Regions from separate parts of the Cupriavidus phytorum genome, predicted to be linked through region 1. Evidence: predicted binding sites of a transcription regulator. Region 1 holds the regulator's gene; the other holds the start of a gene.
The links. The regulator NrdR, encoded in region 1, represses ribonucleotide reductase genes. The targets are predictions, from matches to a motif close to CACNANATNTNGTG.
Positions count from the first base shown of each region.

Region 1 (5,575 bases):
TCCAGCACCGCCTCGTACTTGACCGCGCGGTCGGCGGCGATCACCACCGGCTGGTCCGGGTTCTCGTTCTGGCGCTGGTGGACGAAGTCCAGCAGGCCCTGCTTGTCGAGCTTGCGTTCGAAGGCATTGCCGGCTGTGTCCTTGCCGCGCGCGGTGAGTTGGCCGTCTTCATGCACGGTAACGACGATCGGGGGCGCCTTCTGCTGCGGCGTGGCATTGGCCACGGTGGGCAGGTCGACGGTGGCGGGGCTGACGATCGGCGCGGCCACCATGAAGATGACCAGCAGCACGAGCATGACGTCGATATACGGCACGACATTGATCTCGGCGCTGGCCCGGCGGCGCGAGCCGCCGCGGCGCTGAATGGCTGCCATTGCAGGACTCCTGGAAACGCCGGCCCGGGCTCACCGCCCGGACCGTTGATAGGGAATACGGTTAGCGGGTCTGGCGCTGCAGGATGTTCAGGAACTCTTCCATGAAGCTCTCGAACCGGATCGCCAGGCGATCGATTTCGGTGGCATAGCGGTTGTAGGCAATCACCGCCGGGATTGCCGCGAACAGGCCGATCGCGGTCGCCACCAGTGCTTCGGCGATACCGGGCGCCACCGACGCAAGCGTCGCCTGCTGCACGTTCGACAGCCCGCGGAACGCGTTCATGATCCCCCACACCGTGCCGAACAGGCCGATATACGGGCTCACCGAACCGACCGACGCCAGGAACGGCAAATGCGATTCCAGCACGTCCATCTCGCGCTGGTAGGCCGCGCGCATGGCGCGGCGGGCGGCGTCGAGCAGCGCGCCGGCCTCGTTGCCGCGCTCGCGCGCCTTCAGGAACTCGCCCATGCCGGATTCGAAGATCCGTTCCAGCGCACCGGTGTTGTGGCGGTTGTTGACGGCGCTGTTATAGAGCGCCTGCAGGTCGCCGCCGGCCCAGAAGTCGCGCTCGAAGCCTTCGGTCTGGGTGCGCGCCGAACGCACCGCCAGGTGCTTGCGGAAGATATAGGTCCACGAAAACAGCGACATGACGAGCAACAGCGCCATGACGGCCTGTGCCAGCACGCTGGCGTGGAGCACCAGCGTTACGATCGACATGTCTTGCGTGACGGTCACGGGATTCATCGTGCTGACTTGATGGTGGCTAGAACGGGGTCGGGGATCGGGGCAGGGCGGAAAGTGCTTTTGTCGACGCAGCCAACGCGGATCGCGCCGGTCGCGAGCATCAGCTCGCCACGCCAGGCTTCCTGGGTGAACTGCACCGAAGCCGGGCCGACCCGGTCGATGCGCGTGCGGATCTCAAGCTGGTCGTCCAGCCGGGCGGGCGCATTGTAGTCCACCGCCGTACTGCGGACGATGAAGACCACGCCCGCCTGGTCGGCGAGCGCCTGCTGTTCGATGCCGAGCGAGCGCAGCCACTCGGTGCGGGCGCGCTCGAAGAACTTGAGGTAGTTGGCGTAGAACACTACGCCGCCTGCATCGGTGTCTTCCCAGTACACCCGCAGGGTCCAGACAAAGTTTGGCATGGCCGCGATTGTAACGGAGAGCGATACCCGTTTCGTGTAAACCCGCAGGACGACTTTGCAACAGCAAGTTGCTGGCCAGGCCCGCGCCAGCCCTTGCCAGCGCTTGCCTGGCGGGTTCACGGCTTGCGGCGGGCGGCCGCCTCGCGCTACACTGCGCGCAACCATTCCATCTTGCGCGACTGGCGAAGTCAGTGGGCACTACCACGAGGAAGCGCAAGTTCTCTGGCGTGAAGTTTCCAAACGCCATGGCGTTGACGCGAGTCATGCCTGCCGCTCGCCTGGGCAGCGAATGGGAAGCAGGGTGCGCCCTGCGCCGACGGCCAAGCCGCCGCCGGTGCCGGTCGCCGCTAGCCTTCCCCGCGCGCCCTACCCCCGATGCCTGAATCGGATTCCCTTTTTTCAGACGAGTTTCGCCATGTTCGAACGCAGCCGTTTTACGATCGACCAGATCGACCCCGAGGTCTTTGCCGCCATCCAGCAGGAAAACCAGCGCCAGGAAGACCACATCGAGCTGATCGCCTCCGAGAACTACACCTCGCCCGCGGTGATGGCCGCGCAGGGTTCGCAGCTGACCAACAAGTACGCCGAGGGCTATCCCGGCAAGCGCTACTACGGCGGTTGCGAGTACGTCGACATCGTCGAGCAGCTGGCCATTGACCGCGTCAAGCAGCTGTTCGGCGCCGAGGCCGCCAACGTGCAGCCCAATTCGGGCTCGCAGGCCAACCAGGGCGTGTACTTCGCCGTGCTCAAGCCGGGCGACACCATTATGGGCATGAGCCTGGCCGAGGGCGGCCACCTGACCCACGGCATGGCGCTGAACATGAGCGGCAAGTGGTTCAACGTGGTCAGCTACGGCCTCAACGCCCAGGAAGACATCGACTACGACGCGCTCGAAAAGCTGGCGCAAGAGAAGAAGCCCAAGCTGATCATCGCCGGCGCCTCGGCCTTCGCGCTGCGCATCGACTTCGAGCGCATCGGCCGCGTCGCCAAGTCGATCGGCGCCTACTTCATGGTCGACATGGCCCACTACGCCGGCCTGATCGCCGCGGGCGTCTACCCGAACCCGGTGCCGCACGCCGACTTCGTCACCACCACCACCCACAAGAGCCTGCGCGGCCCGCGCGGCGGCGTGATCCTGATGAAGGCCGAGCACGAGAAGGCGATCAACTCGTCGATCTTCCCCGGCATCCAGGGCGGCCCGCTGATGCACGTGATCGCCGGCAAGGCGGTGGCGTTCAAGGAAGCGCTGACGCCGGAGTTCAGGGAATACCAGCAGCAGGTGGTGAAGAACGCCGCCGTGCTGGCCGAGACCCTGATCGCGCGCGGCCTGCGCATCGTCTCGGGCCGCACCGAGAGCCACGTGATGCTGGTCGACCTGCGCGCCAAGAACATCACCGGCAAGGAAGCCGAGCGCATCCTGGGCGAGGCGCACCTGACCGTGAACAAGAACGCGATTCCGAATGACCCGGAAAAGCCGTTCGTCACCTCCGGCATCCGCGTCGGCTCGCCGGCCATGACCACGCGCGGCTTCAAGGAAGAAGAAGCCCGCATCGTCGGCAACCTGATCGCCGACGTGCTGGACAACCCGCACGACGCCGCCAACATCGCCGCGGTGCGCGAGCAGGTGTCGGCGCTGACCAAGCGTTTCCCGGTCTACGGCTGACGCTGACAGGCCGCCCGCGCGCACGCGCACGGGTGGCCGGCAGCTCCGCGGTCCGCGCCACCCCCGGCGCTGGCCGCGGGCCTCGCCAACCCGCCCCGCCGCCGCAGAACGACAACACGGACAAGGCGATGGGGTTCAACTGAAGGTGGTCCGGCATGAAATGCCCCTTTTGCGGTCATTCCAATACCCAGGTTCTCGACACCCGCATGTCGGAAGACGGCGATGCCGTGCGCCGGCGCCGCCGCTGCGAAGCCTGCGACCGCCGCTTCACCACCTATGAGCGGATCGAGCTGTTCTTCCCCGCCATCGTCAAGAAAAACGGCTCGCGCGTGGACTACGCCCGCGCCAAGCTGAAGGATTCGATGCGCCTGGCCTTGCGCAAGCGCCCGGTCTCGGCCGAAGCCATCGACGAAGCCATCACCCGGATCGAAGAAAAGCTGCTGGCGCTGGGCGAGAAGGAAATCCCCAGCAGCCAGGTCGGCGAACTGGTGATGCGCGAGCTGCGCAAGCTCGACAAGATTGCCTATATCCGCTTTGCCTCGGTCTACCGCAGCTTTGAAGACGTGTCCGAATTCTCGGACGTGCTGGCCGAAGTCACCGCCGGCAGCGGCAAGCGCTGACGCCCGCGTTTTCCGCTACCAGCACTGCGCCGACGCCACGCCGGCGCGCATCCCCGTGTTCCCCTGCAGCCCAAGGTGGTTGAGGGTATAGCTGCCGCAGTCGTCCCCCGCCTGCGGGCCGACCGGCGCCGCGGTCGCGGTATAGCTGGTGGCCGGATTGCCCGCCACCACCGTCAGCTGGTAGTAGGCCTGTCCGCCCGACTGGACCGCCACAGGGAACGCGTCGCCGGCATATCCCAGCGCCGCGGGCGTGCCGCCATAGACGTTCTGCGTGCTGAACAGCCGCTCCTGGCGCGCCGCGAGATCCAGCAAGGCGGTCTTGGCGTCGGTGCGGCGCGACTTGCGCACGTGCTCCGTGTAGGACGGATAGGCGATCGCGGCCAGGATCGCGGCAATCGCCACCGTGATCATCAGCTCGATCAGCGTGAAGCCGGCGGCGGCGCGCCGCGGCAGCGGGAAGGCAGGCAGGTTCATGGTGGTCAGCGCAGCCGGATCCAGTTGAGACGGGCGCCCGCGCCGTTGGCGCCGGGGTTGATCTGGGTGATGGCACCGCTGCCGCCCACGGTCTGCTGCACCAGGTAGGGCCGCTTCTTCGCCGTCACCACCGATGGCGTGCCGGTGCCGCTCAGGCCGATGCCGCTGACGATGCCGTTGTTCAGCAGCGGGAAGCTGCTGCTGTTGGTGCTGCTGAAGAACGACTGCGCGGCCGCGCCGCCCGAGCCCATCGACACGCCAATGGTGAAGCCCGACGGCACCTCGGCATTGCACGACAGCGCCTGCGACAGCGCCGAACTGGGCGGGATGGTGGTGTTGACGATCACCATGCCGTAGGCGATCACCGGGTTGTAGATCACCTGCTCGCGCGTGGCCGACGGCAGCGGCAGCTGCCAGCCGTACTTGTTGTTGCCGCTGGCGCAGGCGCTCGAGCCCTGCCAGCACACCTTGTTGGCGCTGACCGTGCGCACCGTCACCGTGCTGCCGGCCGCCCGCCCTTCGGCGGTAATCGATTGCTGCGTCAGGTTGGCGGCGGACAGCGGCCGGGTGGCGCTGGCCAGCGACGCATAGCGGGCCTGCGCGCCGGCCACCGCGTTCCATCCCGCCATGTCCCAGTCCCACACGCCATACAGCCCCTGCCCGCCCGGCTCGAACACCGCTTCGCTGCCCTGCGTCTGCTCCAGCCGGCGGCCCGTGCCGAACGCGACCACCACGCGCGGCATCGCCGCGGCGCCGGTTCCGGTGCCGGGCACCGAGCCCACCGCCACCCTGGTGGAGATCGGCTTGCCGCCGGTCTGCATCAGCGGGCGGCTGCCGGCGCGCCAGTGGTCCGGATTGTCCGAGGTCAGGTCGAAGCGCCACAGGTTGCCGAACACGTCGCCGGCGTAGACGTAGTCGGTGATGTGGTCGCCGTCGAGATCGGCCGGCGTGACATAGGCAATGCCGTTGCGGCTGCTGGCGCCGGCCGGGTCCTGCTGCGGCCCGTAGCCGGTGCCGAGATAGCGGAAGCTGCGCGAGCCGTCGGCCGGGTCGACCAGCATGATGAACAGGCCGGCCGAGCCGCTCTTGCTGCCCAGGCCGTTGCCGAACAGCACCGCCCACTGGCCGTTGTGCAGGCGGCGGATCACGGGCGTGCCATAGGTGTTGCCGAGGTTGTCGCCGCACGCGCTGTCGCCGGTGCACTGCAGGGTGTTGTTCCACTCGCCGATCACCGTGGCGCTGGCCGCCGCCGGGGTATCGTCGAAGCGCTCCGGATCGGTCACGTCGAGGGCGTAGAG
Region 1 covers NZ_QKZN01000004.1:531,238-536,812, reverse strand. The annotation lists gene tolR (protein TolR) at 1-374, opposite strand, end outside; gene tolQ (protein TolQ) at 436-1,119, opposite strand; gene ybgC (tol-pal system-associated acyl-CoA thioesterase) at 1,116-1,520, opposite strand; ZMP/ZTP riboswitch at 1,686-1,811, shown strand; gene glyA (serine hydroxymethyltransferase) at 1,936-3,183, shown strand; gene nrdR (transcriptional regulator NrdR) at 3,339-3,803, shown strand; gene C7416_RS13835 (type IV pilin protein) at 3,819-4,277, opposite strand; gene C7416_RS13830 (pilus assembly protein) at 4,283-5,575, opposite strand, start outside.

Region 2 (5,575 bases), 460 kb from region 1:
CGATACACTGCCGGCCAAGGCCTTCGTGCTGACGCTGCGCATCGAGAGCGCCGAAGCCGCCGCGGCGGCCGCCGTCTGACCCGTCTCCATTCCGCCACCCTCATGCCACCCCGAATGTCCCGCGCGCCCGATCCCATCCTGGTCATCGACGACGAGGCCGACCTGCGCGAGCTGCTGGACATCTCGATCCGCCGCATGGGCCATGACGTGGTGCTGGCCGGCTCGCTGGCCGAGGCGCGCGCAAAGCTGGCGCAGGGCCGCTACAGCCTGGTGCTGACCGACATGCGCCTGGGCGACGGGCTGGGCATCGAGATCGTGCGCCAGCTGTCGGCCGCGCCGGAGCGCATCCCGGTGGCCGTGATCACCGCCTACGGCAGCGCCGACAACGCCGTCGAAGCGCTCAAGGCCGGCGCCTTCGACTACATCGCCAAGCCGGTGTCGCTGGAGCAGCTGCGCAGCCTGGTGCTGAACGCGCTGGGCCGCCAGTCGCGCGACAACGCCGACGCAGATGCTGCCACGGCGGCGGAGCAGGCCGCTGACCGCGCCGCGGCGCTGCTGCCCGGCCATTCCGCCGCGATGCAGGAGGTGCGGCGCTCGCTGTCGCGGCTGGCGCGCAGCATGGCGCCGGTGGTGATCAGCGGCGAATCCGGCAGCGGCAAGGAGCGCGCGGCACAGGCCATTCATGCGATCAGCAGTCGGGCCGCGCATCCGTTCGTCGCCGTCAACTGCGGCGCCATCCCCGAAAACCTGATGGAGTCCGAGTTCTTCGGCTACGTCAAAGGGGCGTTCACCGGCGCCGATGCCGAGCGCGGCGGCTTCTTCCAGGCCGCCAACGGCGGCACGCTGCTGCTCGACGAGGTGGCCGACCTGCCGTTGCCGATGCAGGTCAAGCTGCTGCGCGCGCTGCAGGAGCGCCGCGTGCGCAAGATCGGCGCCAGCCGCGAAGACGCCGTCGACGTGCGCGTGATGTGCGCCAGCCACAAGGACCTGGCCGCGATGGTGGCGGCCGGGCAGTTCCGGCAAGACCTGTATTACCGCCTGAACGTGCTGGCGCTGCGCATGCCCACGCTGCGCGAGCGCGGCGAAGACATCCCGGTGCTGGCGCGCGCCATCCTGGACCACCTGGCGGTGCGCTACGGCGATGCGCATCCCAAGCGGCTGTCGCCGGCGGCGCTGCAGCGGCTGGTGGCCTATCCGTTCCCGGGCAATGTGCGCGAGCTGGAAAACCTGCTCGAGCGCGCCTACGCGTTTGCCGAGAGCGAAGACATCGAGCTGGCCGACCTGGGGCCGCTGGACGCGGGCGCCGGGAGCGCCGGGCTGATGCCTGCCCCGACGCCGGCGATGGTGCCGCAGCCGATGGCGCCATACCCTTACGCGCCCTCGGGCACGACAGCGGGTGCGGCCGCGCCGACCGCTCCCACGCCTGCGCCGGTTCCGGCCGAATCGCCCCCAGCGGCTGCTGCCGCCCTCGCCGCGCCTGAACCCGAGCCTGCCGGCGACCCCGCCGAGCGCGCCTGCCGCGGCATCGTCTTCCCGATCGACCTGCCCGCCAGGCTGGAGGCGGTAGAGCGCGAACTGATCCTGCAGGCGCTGGCGCAGACCAACTTCAACCGCACCGCGGCCGCGCCGCTGCTGGGCCTGAACCTGCGCCAGCTGCGCTACCGCATCCAGCAGCTGGGCATCCGCGAGGCCATGGACGCCGCCGACCGCGGCGCCGTGGAAGGCGAGGGCACGCCATGACCGCGCCCGCGTCCTCGTCGTCGTCCTTGTCCTATCTGCCCGGTGCCGACGGCTGGGTTCCGGCCGCCCGGCGCGTGCCGTCGCCCAATTGCGACGCGCGCCCGGACGGCATGCCGGTGGACCTGGTGGTGCTGCACAACATCAGCCTGCCGCCCGGCCAGTTCGGCAGCGGCGACATCGAGGCCTTCTTCCAGAACCGGCTCGATCCGGGCAAGCACCCGTTCTTTGCCACCATCCACCAGGTCCAGGTGTCGGCGCACTTCCTGGTGACGCGCACGGGCGAACTGGTGCAGTTCGTGCCGTGCACGCAGCGCGCCTGGCATGCCGGGCAGTCAGACTTCTTCGGCCGCGCGCGCTGCAACGATTTTTCGATCGGCATCGAGATCGAAGGCTGCGACGACCTGCCGTTCACCAAAGCCCAGTACGACACCGTGGCCGCGCTGGTGCCCGCGCTGATGGCCGCCTACCCGGTCCGCGCGATTGCCGGCCACAGCGACATCGCGCCGGGCCGCAAGACTGATCCCGGCCCGCATTTCGACTGGGCGCGGTTTGCCAGGCAGGCGGGCATCGGCCCCCAAATGTTGCCCTACCAGTGTCCTGGCGCCGCTGGGCAGGTGACGGATTCCTAACGTCATTTGCTGCCCCGTGCTCGCCATTTGGGCACCGATGCCCCACGTCGGTGTGGGGCTATCGCAACCTCGCAACAATCAAAAAAATTTTTGTGAAATGTGCAGTTGCGAACGGTCTGGCCGAAAGCCTTGCGAGTACTAGGCTTGCGGGCATGTGGCGCTGCCGCACAGCCGCCGCCGTGCCCCAAATAGCGGTTGTCAAGACTGGTCATTCGGATTCGTTTCACTATACTTAGCCCAGTTTTCCGCGTCACACACTATATCTAGTAGTCAAACCGGGGAGCCGGCCCCAGGAGCGAGGCAGCAGCCGCGAAGTTCGCGCATCGACTGCAAACCTCTCCCGCAAGGCCGGCATCACAAGAGTCCCTGGCGAAATGTTCACGTAAAGGCAGTCAGTCGCACCCGCTATGCAGCCGGGAGGGACGTTCTTTTTCGCCGCATTTCGCCAGGGACTCTTTGTCTCTTATTGCCAGGGTAAAAACAGGAGTTCTCATGCAAACGGCCCAGAACGAAATCACCACGGGTGGCGCCGCCGCCGGCGTTGCCAGCCAGGCTTCGACCACGCAGCAGACCCCCAGCGCCGCGACCACGAATTACCCGGATCACAAGATCATTCGTCGCAACGGTGCCGTGGTGGCGTTCGAGCCGTCCAAGATCGCCGTTGCCATGACCAAGGCCTTCCTCGCCGTCAACGGCGGGCAGGGCGCCGCGAGCGCGCGCGTGCGCGAGATCGTCGAGCAGCTGACCGACAACGTGGTGCGCGCGCTGGTGCGAAGCCGCCCGAGCGGTGGCGCCATCCATATCGAAGACGTGCAGGACCAGGTCGAGCTGTCGCTGATGCGCTCGGGCGAGCATGAAGTGGCCCGCGCCTACGTGCTGTATCGCGAGAAGCGCAAGGCCGAGCGCGCCAGCGCCAGCGCGCAGGCCGTGGCTCGCGTGCAGGAAGCCGGCATCAGCATCAACGTGACCGACGCCGGCGTGACCAAGCCGCTGGATATCGTCGCGCTGCACGCGCTGATCGACAACGCCTGCTCCGGCCTGGGCGATGCCGTCAGCGCCGAGCCGATCCTGAAGGAAACGCTGAAGAACCTGTACGAAGGCGTGCCGATGACGCAGGTGTACGACTCCGCCATCCTGGCCGCGCGTACCCTGATCGAAAAAGACCCGGACTACAGCCAGGTCACCGCCCGCATCCTGCTGCACACCATCCGCAAGGAAATCCTGGGCACCGAAGTGACCCAGGCCGAGATGGCCACGCGCTACGCCGAATACTTCCCCAAGTTCATCGCCCGCGGCATCGAAGCCGAGCTGCTGGACGAAAAGCTGGCCACCTTCGACCTGGCCCGCCTGGGCGCCGCGCTGGACGCCGGCCGCGACTTCCAGTTCAACTACCTGGGCCTGCAGACCCTGTACGACCGCTACTTCCTGCATATCGATGAAACCCGCATCGAAATGCCGCAGGCCTTCTTCATGCGCGTGGCCATGGGCCTGGCGCTGAACGAGAAGGACCGCGAAGCGCGCGCCATCGAGTTCTACCAGCTGCTGTCGTCGTTCGACTTCATGTCGTCCACGCCGACCCTGTTCAACTCCGGCACCCGCCGCTCGCAGCTGTCGTCGTGCTACCTGACCACCGTCTCGGACGACCTGGAAGGCATCTACGAAGCGCTGAAGGAAAACGCGCTGCTGTCCAAGTTCGCCGGCGGCCTGGGCAATGACTGGACCAACGTGCGCGCACTCGGCTCGCACATCAAGGGCACCAACGGCAAGTCGCAAGGCGTGGTGCCGTTCCTGAAGGTGGTGAACGACACCGCCGTCGCCGTGAACCAGGGTGGCAAGCGCAAGGGCGCCGTCTGCGCCTACCTGGAAACGTGGCACCTGGACATCGAAGAATTCCTGGAGCTGCGCAAGAACACCGGCGACGACCGCCGCCGCACCCACGACATGAACACGGCCAACTGGATCCCGGACCTGTTCATGAAGCGCGTGATGGAAGGCGGCGAGTGGACCCTGTTCTCGCCCGCCACCTGCCCGGACCTGCACGACAAGGTCGGCAAGGAATTCGAGAAGGCCTACCTGGGCTATGAAGCCAAGGCCGCCAGCGGCGAACTGAAGCTGTTCAAGAAGCTGCCGGCGCTGCAACTGTGGCGCAAGATGCTGGGCATGCTGTTCGAAACCGGCCACCCGTGGATCACCTTCAAGGATCCGTGCAACATCCGCAGCCCGCAGCAGCACGTCGGCGTCGTCCACAGCTCCAACCTGTGCACGGAAATCACGCTGAACACCAACGACAGCGAAATCGCCGTGTGCAACCTGGGTTCGGTCAACCTGGTGGCCCACCTGGCCAAGCAGGCCGATGGCACCTACGCGCTGGATCACGCCAAGCTGCAGAAGACCATCCGCACCGCCATGCGGATGCTGGATAACGTCATCGACATCAACTACTACGCTGTCGACAAGGCCCGCAACTCCAACCTGCGCCACCGTCCGGTCGGCATGGGCATCATGGGCTTCCAGGACTGCCTGCACGTGCTGCGCACCCCGTACGCCAGCAAGGCCGCGGTGCAGTTCGCCGACACCTCGATGGAAGCGGTGTGCTACTACGCCTACCAGGCGTCGACCGAGCTGGCCGAAGAGCGCGGCCGCTATAGCACCTACGAAGGCTCGCTGTGGGACCGCGGCATCCTGCCGCAGGACTCGCTCAAGCTGCTGGCCGAAGAGCGCGGCGGCTACTTGGAAGTGGACCTGTCCAGCACCATGGACTGGGACAGCCTGCGCGCCCGCATCAAGCAGCACGGCATGCGCAACTCGAACTGCATCGCGATCGCGCCGACCGCGACCATTTCGAACATCATCGGCGTGTCCGCTTGCATCGAGCCGACCTTCCAGAACCTGTACGTCAAGTCCAACCTGTCGGGCGAGTTCACCGTGGTCAATGACTACCTGGTGCGCGACCTGAAGGAACGCGGCCTGTGGGACGAGGTGATGGTTGCCGACCTGAAGTACTTCGACGGCTCGCTGTCGCGCATCGACCGCATCCCGCAAGACCTGCGCGACATCTACGCCACCGCGTTCGAAGTCGAGCCGACCTGGCTGGTCGAAGCCGCCAGCCGCCGCCAGAAGTGGATCGACCAGGCCCAGTCCCTGAACATCTACATGGCCGGCGCCTCGGGCAAGAAGCTGGACGACACCTACAAGCTGGCATGGGT
Region 2 covers NZ_QKZN01000004.1:74,707-80,281, forward strand. The annotation lists gene C7416_RS11690 (sensor histidine kinase) at 1-79, shown strand, start outside; gene C7416_RS11695 (sigma-54-dependent transcriptional regulator) at 103-1,740, shown strand; gene ampD (1,6-anhydro-N-acetylmuramyl-L-alanine amidase AmpD) at 1,737-2,369, shown strand; gene C7416_RS11705 (ribonucleoside-diphosphate reductase subunit alpha) at 2,862-5,575, shown strand, end outside.
Region 2: C7416_RS11705 (ribonucleoside-diphosphate reductase subunit alpha) is a predicted target of NrdR. The motif match lies at 2,625-2,638, and genes of this name have one in related genera.